3 regions of the Paenibacillus sp. FSL K6-1096 genome follow, and region 2 is predicted to be linked to each of the others. Evidence: riboswitches for the same ligand, from Rfam matches in the RefSeq annotation. Region 2 holds a riboswitch; each other region holds the start of a gene.
What was found. A riboswitch is a leader RNA that binds a small molecule or an ion and turns the genes downstream of it on or off. The one in region 2 is predicted to bind cyclic di-GMP.

Region 1 (5,825 bases), 3.0 Mb from region 2:
TGTAGACTCACCTTCACCTGCACCATCATCCGATATCAGCAAAGGCGGCGATTAACAATGCGTATCCGCAAGATAGCCAGCACGGCGGTTTCTGCACTGATCCTATTGATTTTCCTGGTGCTTATCACCGCAGTAATCATCTCCAAAGCCTCGGGCGGCGAGCCCTCCTTCTTCGGCTACCAGATCAAAACCGTCTTATCCGGCTCCATGGAGCCTGGCATCAAGACCGGTTCCATTGTAGCGATCAAGCCGGGAGGGGACATGACCCGCTTCCAGAAGGGCGATGTCATCACTTTTCTGAACCCCGACAATCTCCTGATTACCCACCGCATCGTCGCTGCCGAGCTTAACAGCGCGCTGGGGGAAGCCAGCTATACCACCAAGGGCGACAATAACGATGCCGCCGATACCGCAGCAGTCAGCTCGAAGAATGTGGTAGGCCAATATACCGGCGTGACCGTCCCCTATGTGGGGTATGCCATGAATTTCGCGGTGTCCAGAGCCGGAAGCGTGGTGCTGATGATTGTTCCGGGACTGCTGCTGCTGATCTATGCGCTGTACACCTCCTGGAAGGCCGTTGCTGCCATTGAAGCCAAGCCCAAGACTCCACCCGCAGCAGGCGGGCCGGATGAGCTGCCGGAGCTGATGCCATAAGATGATTGTACTCTCCCGTTTACGTAACGCGGAGCCACAATAACTTTTCAAGAACTATGAGAGAGGGATGAACACATGAATGTCAAAAAAACACTAGGTCTCGGCGTTGTATCGGCAGCTTTAGGCTTAACACTGGTCGGCGGAGGCACCTTCGCTTACTTCAGCAGCACCTCAACCAGTTCGGCTTCTTTTAACAATGGCACTTTATCACTACAATCGGACCCTTCCGTCATCGTCAATCTCAGCAACCTCAAGCCGGGAGATACCGTTCTAAGAGACTTCAAACTGAAAAATGACGGGTCGCTGAACATTCCCAAAGTCGTGCTGCACACCTCATCCACCATTACAGATGCCCTGGGCGACAACGGCGCACATAATTTCAAGGACGATATTATTGTGACCTTCCTCGTCAACAAGGATAAATTGACCACACCACTGCTGGTCATCTCCCTTGCTGATCTGGAGAGCCAGAGTCCTGATCTGGTCGCACGGGGAATTCTCGGAGCCATCCTCGGCGGTGAGAAGTCCGGCATTAAGGCAGGCACCTCCGACAATCTGACCATCCAGTTCGCCTTCAAGGAGACTCTCCAGCCGCAGAATTATTACCAGGGCGATTCGCTGGCGCTGACCTTGAACTTTGAAGCCAGCCAGGAGGCAGGCACGCAGAAGTAAATCCCTAACTAACATAATCTAAGGAGGAATTCAATCATGGGTATCAAAAAAACACTGGGTCTTGGCGCAGCATCGGCAGCACTGGGATTATCTCTGATCGGGGGAGGCACCTTCGCATACTTCAGCTCGACCGCTACCAGCACGGCCACCTTCGCGGCAGGCACACTGAAGCTCGGCTCTTCCTTCAATACTCCCGTAGCCTTAAGCAACCTGAAGCCGGGCGATTATACGGTCCGCACCTTCACCCTGTCCAATGAAGGCACGCTGGATATCAAATTCCTCAAGCTGGCCACCAGCTATACCGTAACCGATGCCAAGGGGGATAACGCGGGCCAGGATCTCGGAGCCCACTTCAAGGTCAAGCTGCTCAAGGATTCGTATACCAGCGGCTCCACGGACGGATATGTGCTCTCCGAGGTCACGCTGAAGGATCTGAAGAATATCCCGAGCTACGATCTTGTGACTCTTGGGGCCTTGCCGGGCGGAATCAGCGCCGCACAGTCCAAAACCTTCAAGGTCGCCTTCGAATTCGTGGACAACGGCCAGGACCAGAACGCCTTTCAGGGAGACAGCCTGGCGCTGAACTGGACCTTCGATGCCCTGCAGGGCATCGGGGAAGCTAAATAGCAGAAACTGGCACACAATGAATGCGGCACGTCCCGGACCTCTGGCGGGATGTGCCGTTTTGCCTTCCGGCTCCGTTTTTGTCGGTGATGCGGATTTTTGTTATACTGTTAGCAAAAAATACGGAGGGCGTGTAATCGTGTCAGATACGTTGGGAAGCCGCATCCACAAACTCCGTCAGGAGAAGGGGTACTCTCTATCCGAGCTTGCGGATAAGGCGGATGTAGCGAAATCATACCTCAGTAATGTGGAACGGAACATCCAATCGAACCCGTCTATTCAATTCATTGAGAAGATTGCCGATGCGCTTCAGGTATCCATTCACACCGTACTGTATGGAGCGCCCCCGGAGGCTGAGGAGCCGGCGCTGGACGGGGAATGGTTCCGGCTCGTTCAGGAAGCGATGGCTTCCGGAATCAGCAAACGCGAATTCAAGGAATTCCTCGATTACCAGAAATGGCGCATGGAGCACAAGGATCACTAACCGCGGTTGTATGCCGCAGGGCATACAGAAAAGGCACAGCGTACCGGTACGCTGTGCCTTTTCTGTATGTATCCGAAGCAATGATGACCGTCCTACATCGCCTGGAGTGCCTTCTCGCTTAAGAAACGGCGGATCTCCTCCGCCTGAATGCCTGCCTCCCGGGCAGCCATCAGCAAGTACACCCATTCTAAATCCAATTCAACTGCCCGCAGCTCGTCATTCCCCTGGTTGGACTTATCCAAGAAATCTCCTCCTAGAATTTGCGCGTCCCCAGGCAGTCCGGCCATCATAGTATTTCTACTTTAGATCCGAGACTTTGTGCCCCTGCCTTTCGGCAGGTTTACCTTTAACTGGACCCTTTACATGAAAGGATCTGGCATGAATACATGAAACCGCTCTTACGCAACTACATTATACAAGATCATGTGCGAATAGTGTGTCGATTTCTGGAATTTTTTTATGTGAAGTTGTGAAGAACCTTAGCTAAAAATGCCAATGGCTTGTATAAATAGTTCCAAATCCCGTTCAAAGGTCCGGCAGCAGGGTACATAATACTTAGAGAATCTTTTCCCGCTTTGGGACAATATATAGAAACAATTACCCATTTCACCAAAAATCAAACATCTAAAAGTTTATTTATTCATATTTTATCGATATGTCTAAACATATAGGGAGGCCCCCCTTTCCAAGGGGATAGCTATACGCAATTCATTGATGATAGTTGCGTATGAATTCTATGATAAATCATACCTTTTTGCGAACGGATTGGAACAAAGTATGAATTGATTACCCTGCCGGAAAGTAGCACAATAAGGTGAGAATGAAACCGCAAACATTGTAACTCCGCCAAGCGGCACTCTTGTCTGCCCGAAGTGGAGTTTATCCTGTTAGGAGGACCTATTCATGGCAATCAAAGAGCCCTATAGTGACACGGTTTGGAGTAAATACTACGGCCCCAACCTGGGCTACATCCAGGAAAGATATGACCAGTTTGTCAAGGACCCTTCATCTGTCGAACAACATTACCGCGATCTGTTCACGGTATCCGGCCCGCCCCCTCTGGCCCCGGATGCGGAGAGAACTCCGGCTCCGGCGGTTACAGCCGATGCCAGCTGGCTGAAGAAGGCCGTCAAGGCCTCGAAGCTGATCGCCAATATTCGTATATACGGCCATATGGCCGCCGACATTGACCCGCTGGAGCGCAAGAGCAACCCGATGGCCAAATGGCTGGAGCTGGAGACATACGAGCTGACCCGTGAGGATCTCAATGCCATGCCCGCCTCCCTGATCTGGGACAATGCCCCGGAGGATGTACGCACTGCGATGGACGCTGTCCACAGAATGCGCCAGGCCTACACGCAGACCATCGCCTATGAATTCGGGCATGTGCACGATGAACGCGAGCTGCGCTGGCTGAACAGCCAGGCGGAGTCGATGACCTCCCCTGCCCCGCTGAACAACGCCGAGCGCAAGGAGCTGCTGAAGCGGCTGGTTCAGGTGGAGCATTTCGAGACCTTCCTGCACAAGACGTTTGTCGGCCAGAAGCGGTTCAGCCTGGAGGGCAACGATGCCCTTGTGCCTATGCTGGATGAGATTGTGCGGGCTGCCGCCCATGACGGTGCAGAGCATATCCTGATGGGGATGGCCCACCGCGGCCGGCTTAATGTGCTGGCGCATATTCTGGGCAAGCCTTATGATATTATTTTCTCGGAGTTCCATCATTCGCCGAACAAGGAGCTGTTCCCTTCCGAAGGCTCGATGGGGATCAACTACGGCTGGACCGGCGATGTGAAATACCATCTCGGCGCCGACCGCGCCGTCCGCCAGGGCGAAACGGTACGCACCCGGATCACGCTGGCCAATAACCCGAGCCACCTTGAATTCGTCAACCCGGTGGTCGAAGGCTTCACGCGTGCTGCCCAGGAGGAGCGCCGCTCCCCGGGCCTGCCGAAGCTGGACACGAACAAGGCGGTGGCTGTGCTGATGCACGGCGATGCAGCCTTCCCTGGCGAAGGCATTGTGGCAGAGACGCTGAATATCGGCAAGCTGCAGGGTTACCAGAACGGCGGAACCGTGCATATTATCGTCAATAACCGGATCGGCTTCACGACGGAGAGCGAGGATTCCCGCTCCACCCATTATGCCAGTGACCTGGCTAAGGGCTACGAGATTCCGATTGTGCATGTCAACGCCGATGATCCCGAGGCCTGCATTGCCGCTGTCCGTCTGGCCAGCGCTTACCGCCATATGTTCAAGAAGGACTTCCTGATTGACCTGATCGGCTACCGCCGCCACGGGCATAACGAGATGGATGATCCCGATACGACCCAGCCGCTGGTCTACGGCAAGGTACGCAGCCACCCTACGGTCTACCGGCTGTACGCCGAGCGTCTCCAGCGTGAGAAGGTAGTGACTGAGGATGACGTCAAGGCCATGATTGCCGAGACCGAAAGTGTGCTGCAGCAGGCGTTCGAGCAGATGAAGGAGGGCAAGCAGAAGGGTACGGAGTCCAAGACCGCTGTAGCGCTGGACGCCGACCTTCCGGCCAAACGCCCGACCGCCTTCCCGCTCGCCGGCCTGCAGGAGATCAACCGCGAGCTGCTGCGTGTGCCGTCCGGCTTCAAGGTCTATCCGAAGCTGGAACGGATTCTGCAGCGCCGCAAGGATGCGCTGAATGACGGGGAGCGTGTGGACTGGGCGCTGGCGGAGACCCTCGCCTTCGCTACCATTCTGAAGGACGGCACTCCGATCCGCCTCAGCGGCCAGGATTCCCAGCGCGGCACCTTCGCGCACCGCCATCTGGTGCTGCATGACAGCGAGAACGGCGAGCTCTATTCTCCGCTGCATCAGATCAGCGATGCCCGCGCCTCCTTCGGTGTCTACAACAGCCCGCTGTCGGAAGCCTCGGTGCTCGGGTTCGAATACGGGTACAATGTGTTCGCGCCGGAGACCTTCGTCATCTGGGAAGCGCAGTACGGCGACTTCGCCAATGCGGCCCAGGTCATTATCGACCAGTTCATCTCCGCCGGCCGGGCCAAGTGGACGCAGCGCAGCAATCTGACGATTCTGCTGCCCCATGGCTATGAAGGCCAGGGACCGGAGCACTCCAGCGGCCGGCTGGAACGCTTCCTCCAGCTCTCCGCCGAGGAGAACTGGACGGTGGCCAACCTGACCTCCGCCGCGCAGTACTTCCACCTGCTCCGCCGCCAGGCATCACTCGGCGGGCAGGCAGATGCCCGGCCGCTGGTCATCATGGCGCCGAAGAGCCTGATCCGCAACCAGCGCAGCACCTCGCCGGGAGCGGACCTCGCCTCCGGAACCTTCCAGCCGGTGCTTCCTGAGCCGCTGCTGGGCAGCAAGCCGGAAGCAGTGAAGCGTCTGGTCGTATGCA
Region 2 (5,825 bases):
TGGCATAGTACACGGCATCATTCTTGTCCGCATGCGGAGCAACATGATCCGAGCCGATAACCAGGGCGCGGCGGATTCGCGGATTCGCCATCATCTGACGGCTGACCTGCTCTACAGAAGCGGTCATTCCCGCACAGTTGGCGTTGCTGTCGATGCAGATCGCATGGGACGGCCCGTTAATAAGCCGGTGGATCATCAATGAATTCGTAGGAAAAATGTATTCAGGCGTTTGGCTTGCATAAGCGATCAGGTCAATGTCTGCACCGGTGAGCCCTGTCTTCTCCAGAACATTGCTCGCGGCTTCATAAGCCATCGTCAAGGAGTTCTCATCCGGGTTGTCGATGCTGTAGCGGTATTCACGGCCCAGAGTGGCCAACAGTCCACGGATATCAATGCCTTTATCATCAAAGTGCTGAATGAAGAAATCATTGCCGATTCTTGTGCTTGGATGGTAGATATCAATGTCCTTAATACGAATTCCCGCCATAGTAGACCCTCCTCAAAGTTATGATAGCGTAAGTGTGCTTAAGCCTGAACGGTGGAGGTGATCTCCAGGTTCTCAAGGCCGGCTTTGCGTCCCAGGCGGGCTAATTGCATCTTCAGAATCGGATTGTTCTCCAGGGTCAGACTTACCTTCTGGAAGCCGTCCGACTTGAACATGATGAAGCAGCCTTCCAGCAGCGGCACGACATCAGGAGCAGTGACGTTCAGCTTGCGGCAATCGATATCAAGGGCATATTCGGCCGGGTTAATCGGATTAATGGTCTGTTGATAGGCTTGGATGGATTTCAGTCCGTCCTCGTTGGAGAAGGTTCCTTCCAGTTCAATATTAATGACTTTCTTAGCAGTGTCTGTCTTCAGAACAAATTGTCCCATGTTGATCTCTCCTATATTTGAAATAACATGATAATTCAGCCGTTAAGGTATGGTTATCATGTTGCAAAACCTAAAGTGAAGTGTTGGTATGACCTCAGCGCTCTGCTATTTGATATCCTCAAGGGTATCCAGCAGCACATTGAAGGCCGAAATAACCCTTGGAGCGCCGATTACCGGCACCAGATGAAGCAGAATGCCTTTGAGCTGATCGACGGTCATGCCTACCCGCAGCGCCATTACATAATGAACGCCAAGCTGTTCATACTGGCCCATTGTGATCAGAGAAGAGATCACTGCAATCTCTTTCCAGTCTGAGCCAATCGTAGTCCGCTGAAAAATATCGCCATAGGCGTTCCCCATAATAAACTCGGCTAATTCCGGGAAATGCTCTTTGATCGGAGCCAGGGCCTTGGCCCCGTAGTCTCCGGAGAGATTGTTGAAATGATCCAGCCCGCGGTTGATGTTCGTATTCACTCGTCTGCCTCCTGATTGTAGGTTACTGGTTATGAATGGTCCGGCTTAACTGAGATCCAGCGTGCGGTGGGCAGTAGGCGGCACTTCATCGCGATCGGTCAGCAGCTCGATAACGGCTGTCCGGTTCAGAGCGAGCGCATCGCTGACTGCGGCGGCGAATTCCTCTTGCGTCTCACAGCGGAAGCCGGCTGCGCCCAGAGATTCAGCAAATTTCACAGCATCCACCGGAACCTCGTATACTGTTCCGTCAATGCGGCCGGTTGTCTTCTCCATCCCTTTCAAGGCCATATCCAGCTGCTTGTTGTTTACAACGATGAAAATTACTGGGATATTCTTGCAAACCGCGGTGTTGATTTCAGTTCCGAGCATCATAAAACACCCGTCACCGGTAATGCAGAAGACGGTCTCTTCGGGAGAGGCAGCCTTGGCGCCGATGGCCATGCCAATTGAATTGCCCATGCAGGCAAAGTAGGCATCAAATATGAAGCTTCCCGGCTTCCTGACCTTGAACCATTTCACCGCATGGAACCCGTGGCTGCCGTCATCGACAAATACTTTGCTGTGATATGGAATCAGCCCGCTCATCGAGCTCATCACCGAAGCCATGGAGAGCTTGGGCAGCTCAGGCAGCTCTTCCTGCGGACGGGGAGGAACCGGGAGCTTGCGTCTGACAACCGCAGAAGGGGCCGTCTTCTGCAGATACAGCTCCAGATTGTCCCGCAGATCGCCGCCGACATAGATGGCAGGGGAGCTGAGGATTTTGCCGACAAAGGTAGGATCTGTATCGAACTGGATCAGTAGCTTCGGATGATTCTCCGGCTTCAGATTGCAGATGGTCATATCGCTGAGCCGGGAGCCCAGTACGATATGCAGGTCACTGCTGTTCATCATTTCATCGCCGTGAGCACAGCCGCCAACTCCGACAGGACCGTGATAGAGCGGATGATCTTCCGCAATCGCGCCTTTGCCTCCGGGGGAGGTCACTACAGGGATGTTGAAGGTCTCGGCGAATTGAACCAGCTCCTTGTGTGCGCCGGAGCGGTTAACCCCTTTGCCGGCAATAATCAGCGGACTGGCGGAAGTCTGAATGGCGGACAGAACCCGTTCATAGTTATGGTAGCTGACGAGCCGCTCCCGCTCGGGCAGAACAACCCGGCACTCCTCCAGGCGCTCTGTCTGAACATCGAACGGAATGCAGAGATGGACCGGGCCTTTTTTGTCACCTAGGGCGATGGACAGGGCATGGTTGAGAATCGTACTGAAATGGTCACCCCGCTCTACCAGCTTGCTGTATAGGGTAGCCGGCCTGAACATTTCCGCCAGATCGGCCAGGTAGGATGTCGAATCCTGACACTGAGGGATGCCCAGCTCCTTAATGGACTGATGCCCGGTGATGAACAGAACCGGAAGATTATTGGCCTTGGCATGGGCGGCTGCGGTGAGCAGATTGGTTCCGCCCGGACCGGAGGTGCCGAAGGCAATGCCGAGTTTGCCGGTCTGAAGGGCGTAGCCGCCGGCTGCGAAGCCGGAGCTGGATTCATGCCTGCCGGGAATGAATTCTATACCGTAGTCAACAAGCTTAAGAGCGATGGGACAAATCGACTTGCCTATGATTCCAAAAGCATGGGTAACCCCAAGATTCCGTAATGCTTCAGCCATATAATCTGCAACTGTCTTCAGAACATCCACCCCGCAAGTTGTTAGTTTGTCTATCTAGCAATAGAAAACCTGTACTCTGAAAAAGGAGCACAGGTCTGTTGCACGAATCACCACAATAGAACGCTAATAGGCGTTCAACGTTGTTCAGCAACCTGGCTGTCATGGTCCCATTGCTGGTGAATGAGACTGTAGATCCATGGCTTTGCGTCATTTCCTTTCGGAGAATTTTGCCCGGTATGTTGTTATATATAAGGCTAAGGGGAATTTTCCTTTACAATATATTCCTAGCTCCGCTTTTGTCAATATACCCCGTGAGAAGAAGCTCGGAATTTGACGAATAATCAGGAGTTAAAACGAATAAATATTTTGATTTTCAAACTTTTGAATGAAGCGCTGTCAGGATGCCAAAAGTCTTAAAATGCAAATAATCAGTGAACCAAGGAATTATGCATTATAAGCCTTGAGACTCATTAACAAGGGGGGGTTATTAGGCTTGTAGAAGGTTTTAGCAGAGGATAGAGGGGAGGGAAGAACGAAAGTAGGGCTAAAGAATCATGCGTTTGGTGGCTGGAAAAGCATTGAGCATATAGCCTCAAAAGGCGGGCAGTCAAGAAGTACAAAGCTCATTTTTATGCGTTATGCACAATCTTAACAATTTGTGAATATTACATAACAATCTTCATTTTGGGGCAAAAAAACAGGCACATCCGCAGGTGAACCTGCAAATATGCCTGTCTCTGACAAGGCTAGAATTTGAAGATTTGAATCGTCTTCTGCAGCTGGAATACAGCCTGGGTCATCCGCTCTGTCTCATCGGCGACGGACTGCAGGGCATGAATCTGTTCGTTCATGGCAGCGGATACCTCTTCGGTCCCGGCTGCCGTCTGCTGGGTAATGGCCGAGATATTCTCGATGGCTCCGGAGATCTTGAGCGCGCTCTCCAGCATCAGGTCGCTCTCTGCCGAGAAGGAGGCGATCTGCTCGGTTATGTATTGGACGCTGTTTACGATCTGGGAGAAAATGTGGGCTGTCTCGGTAATCATCTCATTCTGCATCTGGACAACCTCTTCGTTGATGGCGATATGATCGATGGCCTGCTTGATATCCGCTTCGATGCTGCGTACCAGACCGAACACTTCTTTGGTGGATGCGGTTGATTCTTCAGCCAGCTTGCGGACCTCCTGGGCTACTACGGCGAAGCCGCGGCCATGCTCACCAGCGCGGGCCGCTTCAATCGAGGCATTCAGCGACAGCAGGTTGGTCTGCTCGGCGATTTCAGTAATGGTCTTCGTAATCATCGTAATGCCGCGGGCATTCTGTGAGAGGGCCTCGATGGTATCGGCGACCTTTTGCGTGGCCTGGATGTTCTTCCGCATCCCTTCGGCCTGGGTATCTACAGACTGCCGACCCTTCTCAACCAGTTCTAATGTATGTACAGAGCGTCTGTTCATTTCTTTGGTAGAGTTCGTGTAGTTGGAAACCTTGGTCTCTATATCCTTGATGGATTCCGTCATCCCTGCGATATCGCCGGAGATCTCATTGGCACCCAGCGCCAGTTCATTGGAGGAGGAGGCGACCTGTGCCATAACGATCTTCAAGTTTGCATTCTTGTCTTCGATGCCGCGGCTCGCGTCCATAACATGGCGGGTAATCTGGGAGGCATCCGTCAGGATTTTTTTGAGCTTGTCGATCATGGTGTTGAAGGAACGGCTGATGTCCCCCATGGACCCGGTCTCGTCGGCCCGGCTGGTGAAATCGCCTTTGGCGATCGTGTGGGTCACATTGGAGATATTATCAAATGAGGATGTAAGCGTTCTCTCAATGAAGCGCGAGAGCGGATAAGTCAGCGCAGCCAGCACCGCCACAAGGATGATGCCGACGAACAGCCTGTCCATCAGGATCAGTGTGATCAGCACCGGGACAGCGAATAAAGCGGCGACCAGGTAACAGCCGGTAACGATCTTTTGTTTCAATGACAGCTTACTCATCCAGTCCATCATGAAAAGTTCCCCCTAAAAAATTAATGTGTATTGTAATATTATAGGGGATTATAGGGCGATTGGTCTATAAGAATTCATATAATGCCGAAGCCCTACGCAGAGCCGAAGTCACAGCGGATGTCAGCTCCTCCGGTGCGGTCACCCTGATACCCGGACTGAGGGACAGAATGATCTTGCAGGCCGACTCCAGGGTATGAAATTCGGCCTCCGCCTTGATCCAGCCAGGGTCTGCAGCCGGCTCCTGGTGCAGAATGCGGACATAACGCTCCCGCTCAAGCTCCTTCATGGTGTCCGCCGTCACGAGCAGACTGGCAGGATAACGGGGGAGTGCGGATTTGAACGCGGCGGTGGACGCCTCCCAATATTCCGCCAGGTTGAAATCCGCCGGCCGTACCACCGGCTCGCCGGTGATTTCCGCCCGGGTGATCCTGGAGACCCGGTAGGTCCGCAGTCCTCCTGCGGTATCGGCGGCAACATACCAGACACCGCGTTTGGCGACAAGCCCCAGCGGCGAGATGGTCCGCTCGGCTGTGTCTTCGCCGCGTACATAGGTTATGAGCACCTGGCGTTCCTCCCATACGGCCTGCTGGAGGATGGTGAGGCAGGGATACACCTCACCGGAAGGATGCCAGCCCGCGCCGTCAATATACACCCGCTCGCTGAGGAAGCCCGTAAGCGTGGAGGGCTGACGCATTACGGCTGCCTGAAGCTTGCGGGTTGCCGAGGAGAACTCCTCCTCCATATCCAGCGCCTGCAGGATCGCCGGATCAGCGGGCAGCAGCAGCGCGGCGATCTCGCCCGGGTTCATTCCGGTCA
Region 3 (5,825 bases), 3.3 Mb from region 2:
TTTGTTACTTGATTCCATAGTGTAGCGTTGTACAGGCAAAACCAGAATGCAGCTTCCTTGTCGTAGATCGATTGCAATATTGTCTACATACAGTCGTATGCCGTGATTGAGTGCTATCAATAAAGTGCATAAATTGGTTTCAGTGTCATCCATTCCCTCATTATTGACTGGAATTATCTGGTCAACTTGTAACCTATCATAGTGTTGCAGCCTAATATACAGGGATGCTAGATTCATAAGCAACTCTCCAAAAAATTGAAAATGAGAATCATTATCGTCATTGTAACATATAATGACCTGCTTTCAACCACAAACTGTAGTTCAGCTTTTAATAGTTGGAATCTGTGCAATTTTAGAAAACTAGGGATATAAAGAACTGAATGTGTCAAAATAAGTTCTTACTGTTGGTCCATCCATTGCGGCATCTGTTCAAACAATTGCTCCAAAGCTAACAAATTATCTGTATTCCATTCACTGGGAACAACATGAACATTTCCCTTTTTAACTGCAGGCAAAGTTGTCCATGTCGGTCTTTGCAGCAGTCGGTCAGCTTCTGTTTTACTTTCAACATCATCTTGTACAACTACAAACAAATGATCACCAGCAAATTCTGAAAGCACTTCTTCTGAAATGTTAACGAAAGACACGCCTTCTTTATCAAGAATATTCTTCTGTACAGCTGGCGGGACGGCAAAACCGTTCTCCCCATAAATAATAGCACCCAGGCTACGATTGCCCATAACATAAAGTGTTTTACCCAACTGGTAGAAAACTGTCGCTGTCTCCCCTTCTGCTAATTGAAACTTATCAAACATTTCTTTCGACTGTGCTTTAAACCTAGCAATCAGTTGAGCTGCCTCTTCCTGTTTGCCAAAGATATTTCCCATCTCCTTTACACGTTCTGTATAAGGAAGAGCTGGATTAAAGGGGATAGTAGTAGCAATTTTCGACAATGCCTCATTATGATCTGCTTCTGCCTTGTAATAACCATTAATAATCAGATCGGGTTTTAAACTCAGAATCTTCTCTAAATCACCAGGATTTCCAACATCAACGATTCCTTCAAATTTACCTTCATAGTAACTAGGAATATCTTGGGGAAGGTTGTTACCAACAACTGGAATATGCATCGCCAAGAAATCACCAATTGTCTGGCCAATATAAACAACTCGTTTTGGATCTGCAGGTATTTCAATCTGTTTACCTGTTATCGTTGTATATTGAACAGTTTTCTCACTTTCCTCTTTCTGTTCATCAGACACGCTGTTATTAGCATTAGGAGTACATGCCGATATTATCAACAACAGGAGGAAACTCCCTACCCAGAGTATAATTTGCTTTCTACGTTGTTTCTTCACACTTGTTGCCCCTTTCCTTCTCTCTATTAATTGAAAATGATTATCATTCAAGGCATTATTATAGATAGTGTGAACAGGGGAAACAATGAAAAAAACGCAAAGGTTCATTTGGATAAATGTCAATGATCGTCCCGAACAAAACATCCGTTCTCTTATTTCATTTATAAGCAGACAGAATCAAATGCCGAAGAAGCGTTCCAGATCGCAAGCACGGCCGTCGTCTTCAAATAAAGAAGGATTCGGGGCCGCTGCCTGGGACGCCTTGTAAACCTCCCCTCAGAACATTGAGAAGCCGTTCAACTATCCTGACCGTTCAATAAAAATAACCCGCTTAATGATTAAGCGGGTTACTTACGGAAAGACCTATATAATGAAGACGATTCTTAATAGAATTTAGCTGGAGTGTATTTGCTGGCGGATTTGATCAGCCCTGTTGCTGCACTGCTCTTGCCCAGTCCGGCATCAACAGTGGTATCAATAGTTACCCATTTGCCGTCCAGGAATACTTCATTCCAGGCATGGTATGAGGTTACATAGCTTGTATTGCCCATTACCAGCTTGGTTGGAATTCCTTCGCTGCGGAGCATGGTAGCAAACAGGGAAGCATAATCGTAGCAGATACCTTTATTGGTAGCCAGTGTTTTATCGTTGTTAGGGATATAGTCTGTTGTAACGCTGTTCGCCAGAGCGTAGTCATACTTCACGTTGTTAACGATGTAATTATAGATGGCCTTCACTTTGTCCGCATCGGATGTCAGGCCTTTCGTTAACTGCGCTGCCTTTTGAACGGCTTTATCAGAAGAGCTCCACTTCACATTCTGCACAGAGCTCAGATATACGGCGTTAGCATTACTCATGCTCAGGGATACAGTCTCAGAAGACAGCACCTTGTATTTGTTGCCTGTAGTATTCTCAAGTACCGATACTTTGTAAGAACCATTGCCCTGTTGCAGCGGGAAGGTCTCAGTCGGTCTGGAAGCGTACAGGTTATAAGTGTAGCTGTTGTTATCTTTGGTAATCATGACCTTCATCTTCTTGTCCTTAGGAACATTGTAGGAGACTCCGATGACCCCTTGATCAAGTTGTCCTACATTTAACCAGCCAGTGTCGGCGTTAGCAGCTTGCGCGGTACCCGTCTGCACGGAAGTCACGAGCACAAAAAGTGTAACCAACATCAAATAAACCTTCTTCATTGGATAAAACCCCTTTCGGTAGCTGGCTGCCATTCTTGCGGGAAGGCCCTGTAGCTTTGCGTCCCTACCTTTCGATAGGTTTGCCGTTATCGTATAAGCTTTATCTGTCCTGTCATCTACCAAAAAATGCTAGATCAGAGTTTAGAACAAACAAAAAAAGCCTCTTCATTCGGTAGCTGGCTGCCATCCATGACGGGAAGGCCCTGTAGCTTTGCGTCCCTACCTTTCGATAGGTTTGCCGTTATCGTGCATTAGCTTTTGATAGTTTTATCTTACCATATCTAGTTCTATTATCAAGACCCAAAATGCTATAATCCTACAAAAATAGACTAAAATTTAATGTTTTATACCTAGCCAGTCTTAATATGCAGGCCTCAGGTTAACTTCGCATGAATGATCAGCCGGTGGGTCGGATTCACAAGCGGATCACACGTAATCAGGGTCAGGATTTTGTCATCCCCATTCCCCTTCAGCACGGATACATCCGTAGGCTCTACAATGGATACATCATATACAACGTACTTATATTCGTGGCCGCTGGTAAGGAGTGTAATCTCATCCCCCTTGCCGACTTCATTCAGCCTGTTGAACAGCCGTCCTGCCGTTCTGGAGCGGTGTGCCGCAATAGCAGCATTGCCCACCTCGCCGATTGGTGCGGTCTCTTTCATATGCGCAGCAGCATGCTTCATATTCGCTTTGGTGGCACCTTCCAGCACAGGCAGCTTCAGATCGATTTTGCCGATTTCAATAATAGCGGATATTTTGCCGCCCAGCTTAATATCCGGCGCTTTTGAAGGCTCCGGCTCTTCCGTACCCGATTCCTCTGCCAGCAGCTGGGTCACTTCCGCGTAAGGCTTGCTTAAATCCGCAGCGGCCGCAGGCGCAGCCGAGGGGGCGATGTCACTGTAGGCCTGTTCAGCCTCTTCCAGCAGCTTCTGCTGCTGACGGTCCTCGTACCATTCGCTTCCTTTGGGATAGAGCATAATCAGGACCCCGGCAAGAATAATCAAATAGGATAATTTCCGCATGGCAATCGCCTCCGTATTCTAGAATTGTGATCCTCCCGCCCCGAAACAGATGGATTTGCCGTTCACCTGAACACCCATTTTCGGCTTCCGAAGAAATTAATAATTACTGTAATGAAGGTAACCAGCACCTTGGCAATCAGCACCTGGATACCAAGCCTATCAGTCAACAGATGGATCAGCAGCACCGAAATGCCCAGCACCACCAGATTGAGTACAATGAACCGTACCAGCTGCATCCGGTCGAAGCCCTCTCCGCCGGCATTGCCCCGGTCGCGGAAGGTCACTTTTTTATTCCAGACAAAGCTGTTGGCTGTGCCTGCGCTATATGAAATGATCTGCGCCGGAGTCGTATAGACCCCGATGGAATGCAGCAGCGTAAACACGGCGAAATCAACCAGGGTGTTCAGCAGACCCACCGCATTGAATTTCAGGAACTGGATGAAGCCTGCACTCCAAGCCTTATCTGGCATAACCGTTGTCCTTCCGCGCACCTTCTGTCTCTGTATCCTCATACCCTCTGGTCTCACGCACGATATAGAGCGGTCTGTCCTTCGATTCATCATAGATCCGTCCGATATACTCGCCGATAACCCCCAGCAGCATCAACACAATGCCGTTGAAGAGCAGGTTAAGGCCTACAATAGAGGCCCACCCGGGAACGGTCCAGTTGGTGAACAACTTCTGGAATAGGACCAGGAACAGATAGATGAAGCTGGAGAAGGACAGGAAGAAGCCGACGTAGGATGCAATTTTGAGCGGTTTATGCGAAAAGGAAGTGATGCCGTCGAGCGCGAAGCGGATCATTTTCTTAAGCGGATATTTCGTCTCGCCGGCGAAGCGCTCCTCCCGCACATATTCCACCATGGTCTGCCGGAAGCCGACCCAGCTCACCAGTCCACGGACATAGCGGTTCTTCTCCTTCAGGCCGCGCAGCACATCGCACACCTTGCGGTCAATCAGCCGGAAGTCTCCGGTATCGGTCGGAATCTCCACACTGGTCATGCTGCTGAGCAGGCGGTAGAAGATTTTGGCGGTCGCTTTCTTGAAAAAGGTCTCACCGTGACGCTTCAGCCGCTTGGCATAGACAACCTCGTAGCCTTCCTTCCACTTGGCAATCATCTGCAGGATGACCTCAGGCGGGTCCTGGAGATCGGCGTCAATGACGACAACCGCCTGACCTTCAGCATAATCCATCCCCGCCGTAATCGCCACCTGATGGCCGAAGTTGCGGGAGAAGTCGATCAGCTTGACATGCTCATCGCTATTACTGATTCCGCGCATAATCTCAGCTGTCCGGTCGCGGCTCCCGTCGTTGACGAACACCAGCTCATAGGAGTCTCCGCATTCATCCATTACTTTTTTGAGCCGCTCATAGGTATGCTGAATTACTTCTTCCTCATTATACATGGGGACAATGACACTGTATCTGGCCTTCACCTTGGGTTCCTCCTATTAATTGTTGTAAGCCCCGGTCCCCCTAGAATACCCAGGAAGGGAACCAGCGCAGTACGCCGGTGATATAACTGCTGTTCACCAGCATGCCGGATAACACCGGATAGAACATCACGAACAGGATGGCGGCAGCCGCTACATAGCCATACCGCAGATATTTCACATCACGGAATCTGTCCTCAAGCAGCTTCATGATATATACAATCGAGAGAATAATAAACGGCACCATCGCAAAATAATGGTACAGGAACGTCTCACGCGGGACAAGCATCCACGGGACATACTGCGAGAAGAAGCCGATCCAGAGCATATACAGGCTTTTCTCCCGGCGGCGCACGCTGAACCATACGGCAGCCAGCATCGCGAAGATTCCGGTCCACCAGATCAGCGGATTGCCCATGGTGACAATGCTGCTGGCCTTGCCCGCAGGCAGGCCGTCTCCGCCGCTGAAGAACCATACCGGACGTTTCATGAACGGCCACTCCCACCAGGAGGAGGCGAATGGATGCGTAGCGACAAGCTGGCTGTGATAATTGTACATATTCTTCTGGGCATCGATCAGCCCTTTCAATGTGTAGCCGTCTGCCGATGCAGTAAGCGACGGAATGAAGGACAGGCTGTAGATAATGGCCGGAATGATGACGAAGAACCCGATGCAGCTGGCCAGCGTAATGATCGTGTTCTTCCAGAAGGAACGGTCGGCAGTCCGGCAGGCAGCCTTGAGCTCCGGCGAGGCCAGCTTGCCTTCAGCCAGCAGGCGTCCGGCAGCCTTATATTCCCGGTAACGGTCCAGC

Region 1: it holds a riboswitch for cyclic di-GMP, as region 2 does, so the genes downstream of both, MHI24_RS18330 (anti-repressor SinI family protein) here and MHI24_RS05040 (thiamine pyrophosphate-binding protein) in region 2, are expected to answer to the same signal.
Region 3: it holds a riboswitch for cyclic di-GMP, as region 2 does, so the genes downstream of both, MHI24_RS19515 (transglutaminase-like domain-containing protein) here and MHI24_RS05040 (thiamine pyrophosphate-binding protein) in region 2, are expected to answer to the same signal.

The regions. Positions count from the first base shown of each region.
Region 1 is NZ_CP150274.1:4,108,431-4,114,255, reverse strand. Features, by position in the region: gene MHI24_RS18355 (hypothetical protein) at 1-55, shown strand, start outside; gene MHI24_RS18350 (signal peptidase I) at 58-654, shown strand; gene MHI24_RS18345 (TasA family protein) at 730-1,326, shown strand; gene MHI24_RS18340 (TasA family protein) at 1,363-1,953, shown strand; gene MHI24_RS18335 (helix-turn-helix domain-containing protein) at 2,090-2,434, shown strand; gene MHI24_RS18330 (anti-repressor SinI family protein) at 2,527-2,676, opposite strand; cyclic di-GMP riboswitch class I at 2,705-2,789, opposite strand; gene MHI24_RS18325 (2-oxoglutarate dehydrogenase E1 component) at 3,338-5,825, shown strand, end outside.
Region 2 is NZ_CP150274.1:1,106,373-1,112,197, reverse strand. Features, by position in the region: gene MHI24_RS05055 (3-oxoacyl-[acyl-carrier-protein] synthase III C-terminal domain-containing protein) at 1-487, opposite strand, end outside; gene MHI24_RS05050 (hypothetical protein) at 526-876, opposite strand; gene MHI24_RS05045 (carboxymuconolactone decarboxylase family protein) at 982-1,350, opposite strand; gene MHI24_RS05040 (thiamine pyrophosphate-binding protein) at 1,396-3,009, opposite strand; cyclic di-GMP riboswitch class I at 3,153-3,251, opposite strand; gene MHI24_RS05035 (methyl-accepting chemotaxis protein) at 3,756-5,006, opposite strand; gene MHI24_RS05030 (WYL domain-containing protein) at 5,074-5,825, opposite strand, start outside.
Region 3 is NZ_CP150274.1:4,383,654-4,389,478, reverse strand. Features, by position in the region: gene MHI24_RS19525 (AraC family transcriptional regulator) at 1-237, opposite strand, end outside; gene MHI24_RS19520 (ABC transporter substrate-binding protein) at 399-1,358, opposite strand; gene MHI24_RS19515 (transglutaminase-like domain-containing protein) at 1,742-2,533, opposite strand; cyclic di-GMP riboswitch class I at 2,566-2,646, opposite strand; cyclic di-GMP riboswitch class I at 2,720-2,801, opposite strand; gene MHI24_RS19510 (class D sortase) at 2,926-3,579, opposite strand; gene MHI24_RS19505 (GtrA family protein) at 3,642-4,049, opposite strand; gene MHI24_RS19500 (glycosyltransferase family 2 protein) at 4,039-4,986, opposite strand; gene MHI24_RS19495 (glycosyltransferase family 39 protein) at 5,057-5,825, opposite strand, start outside.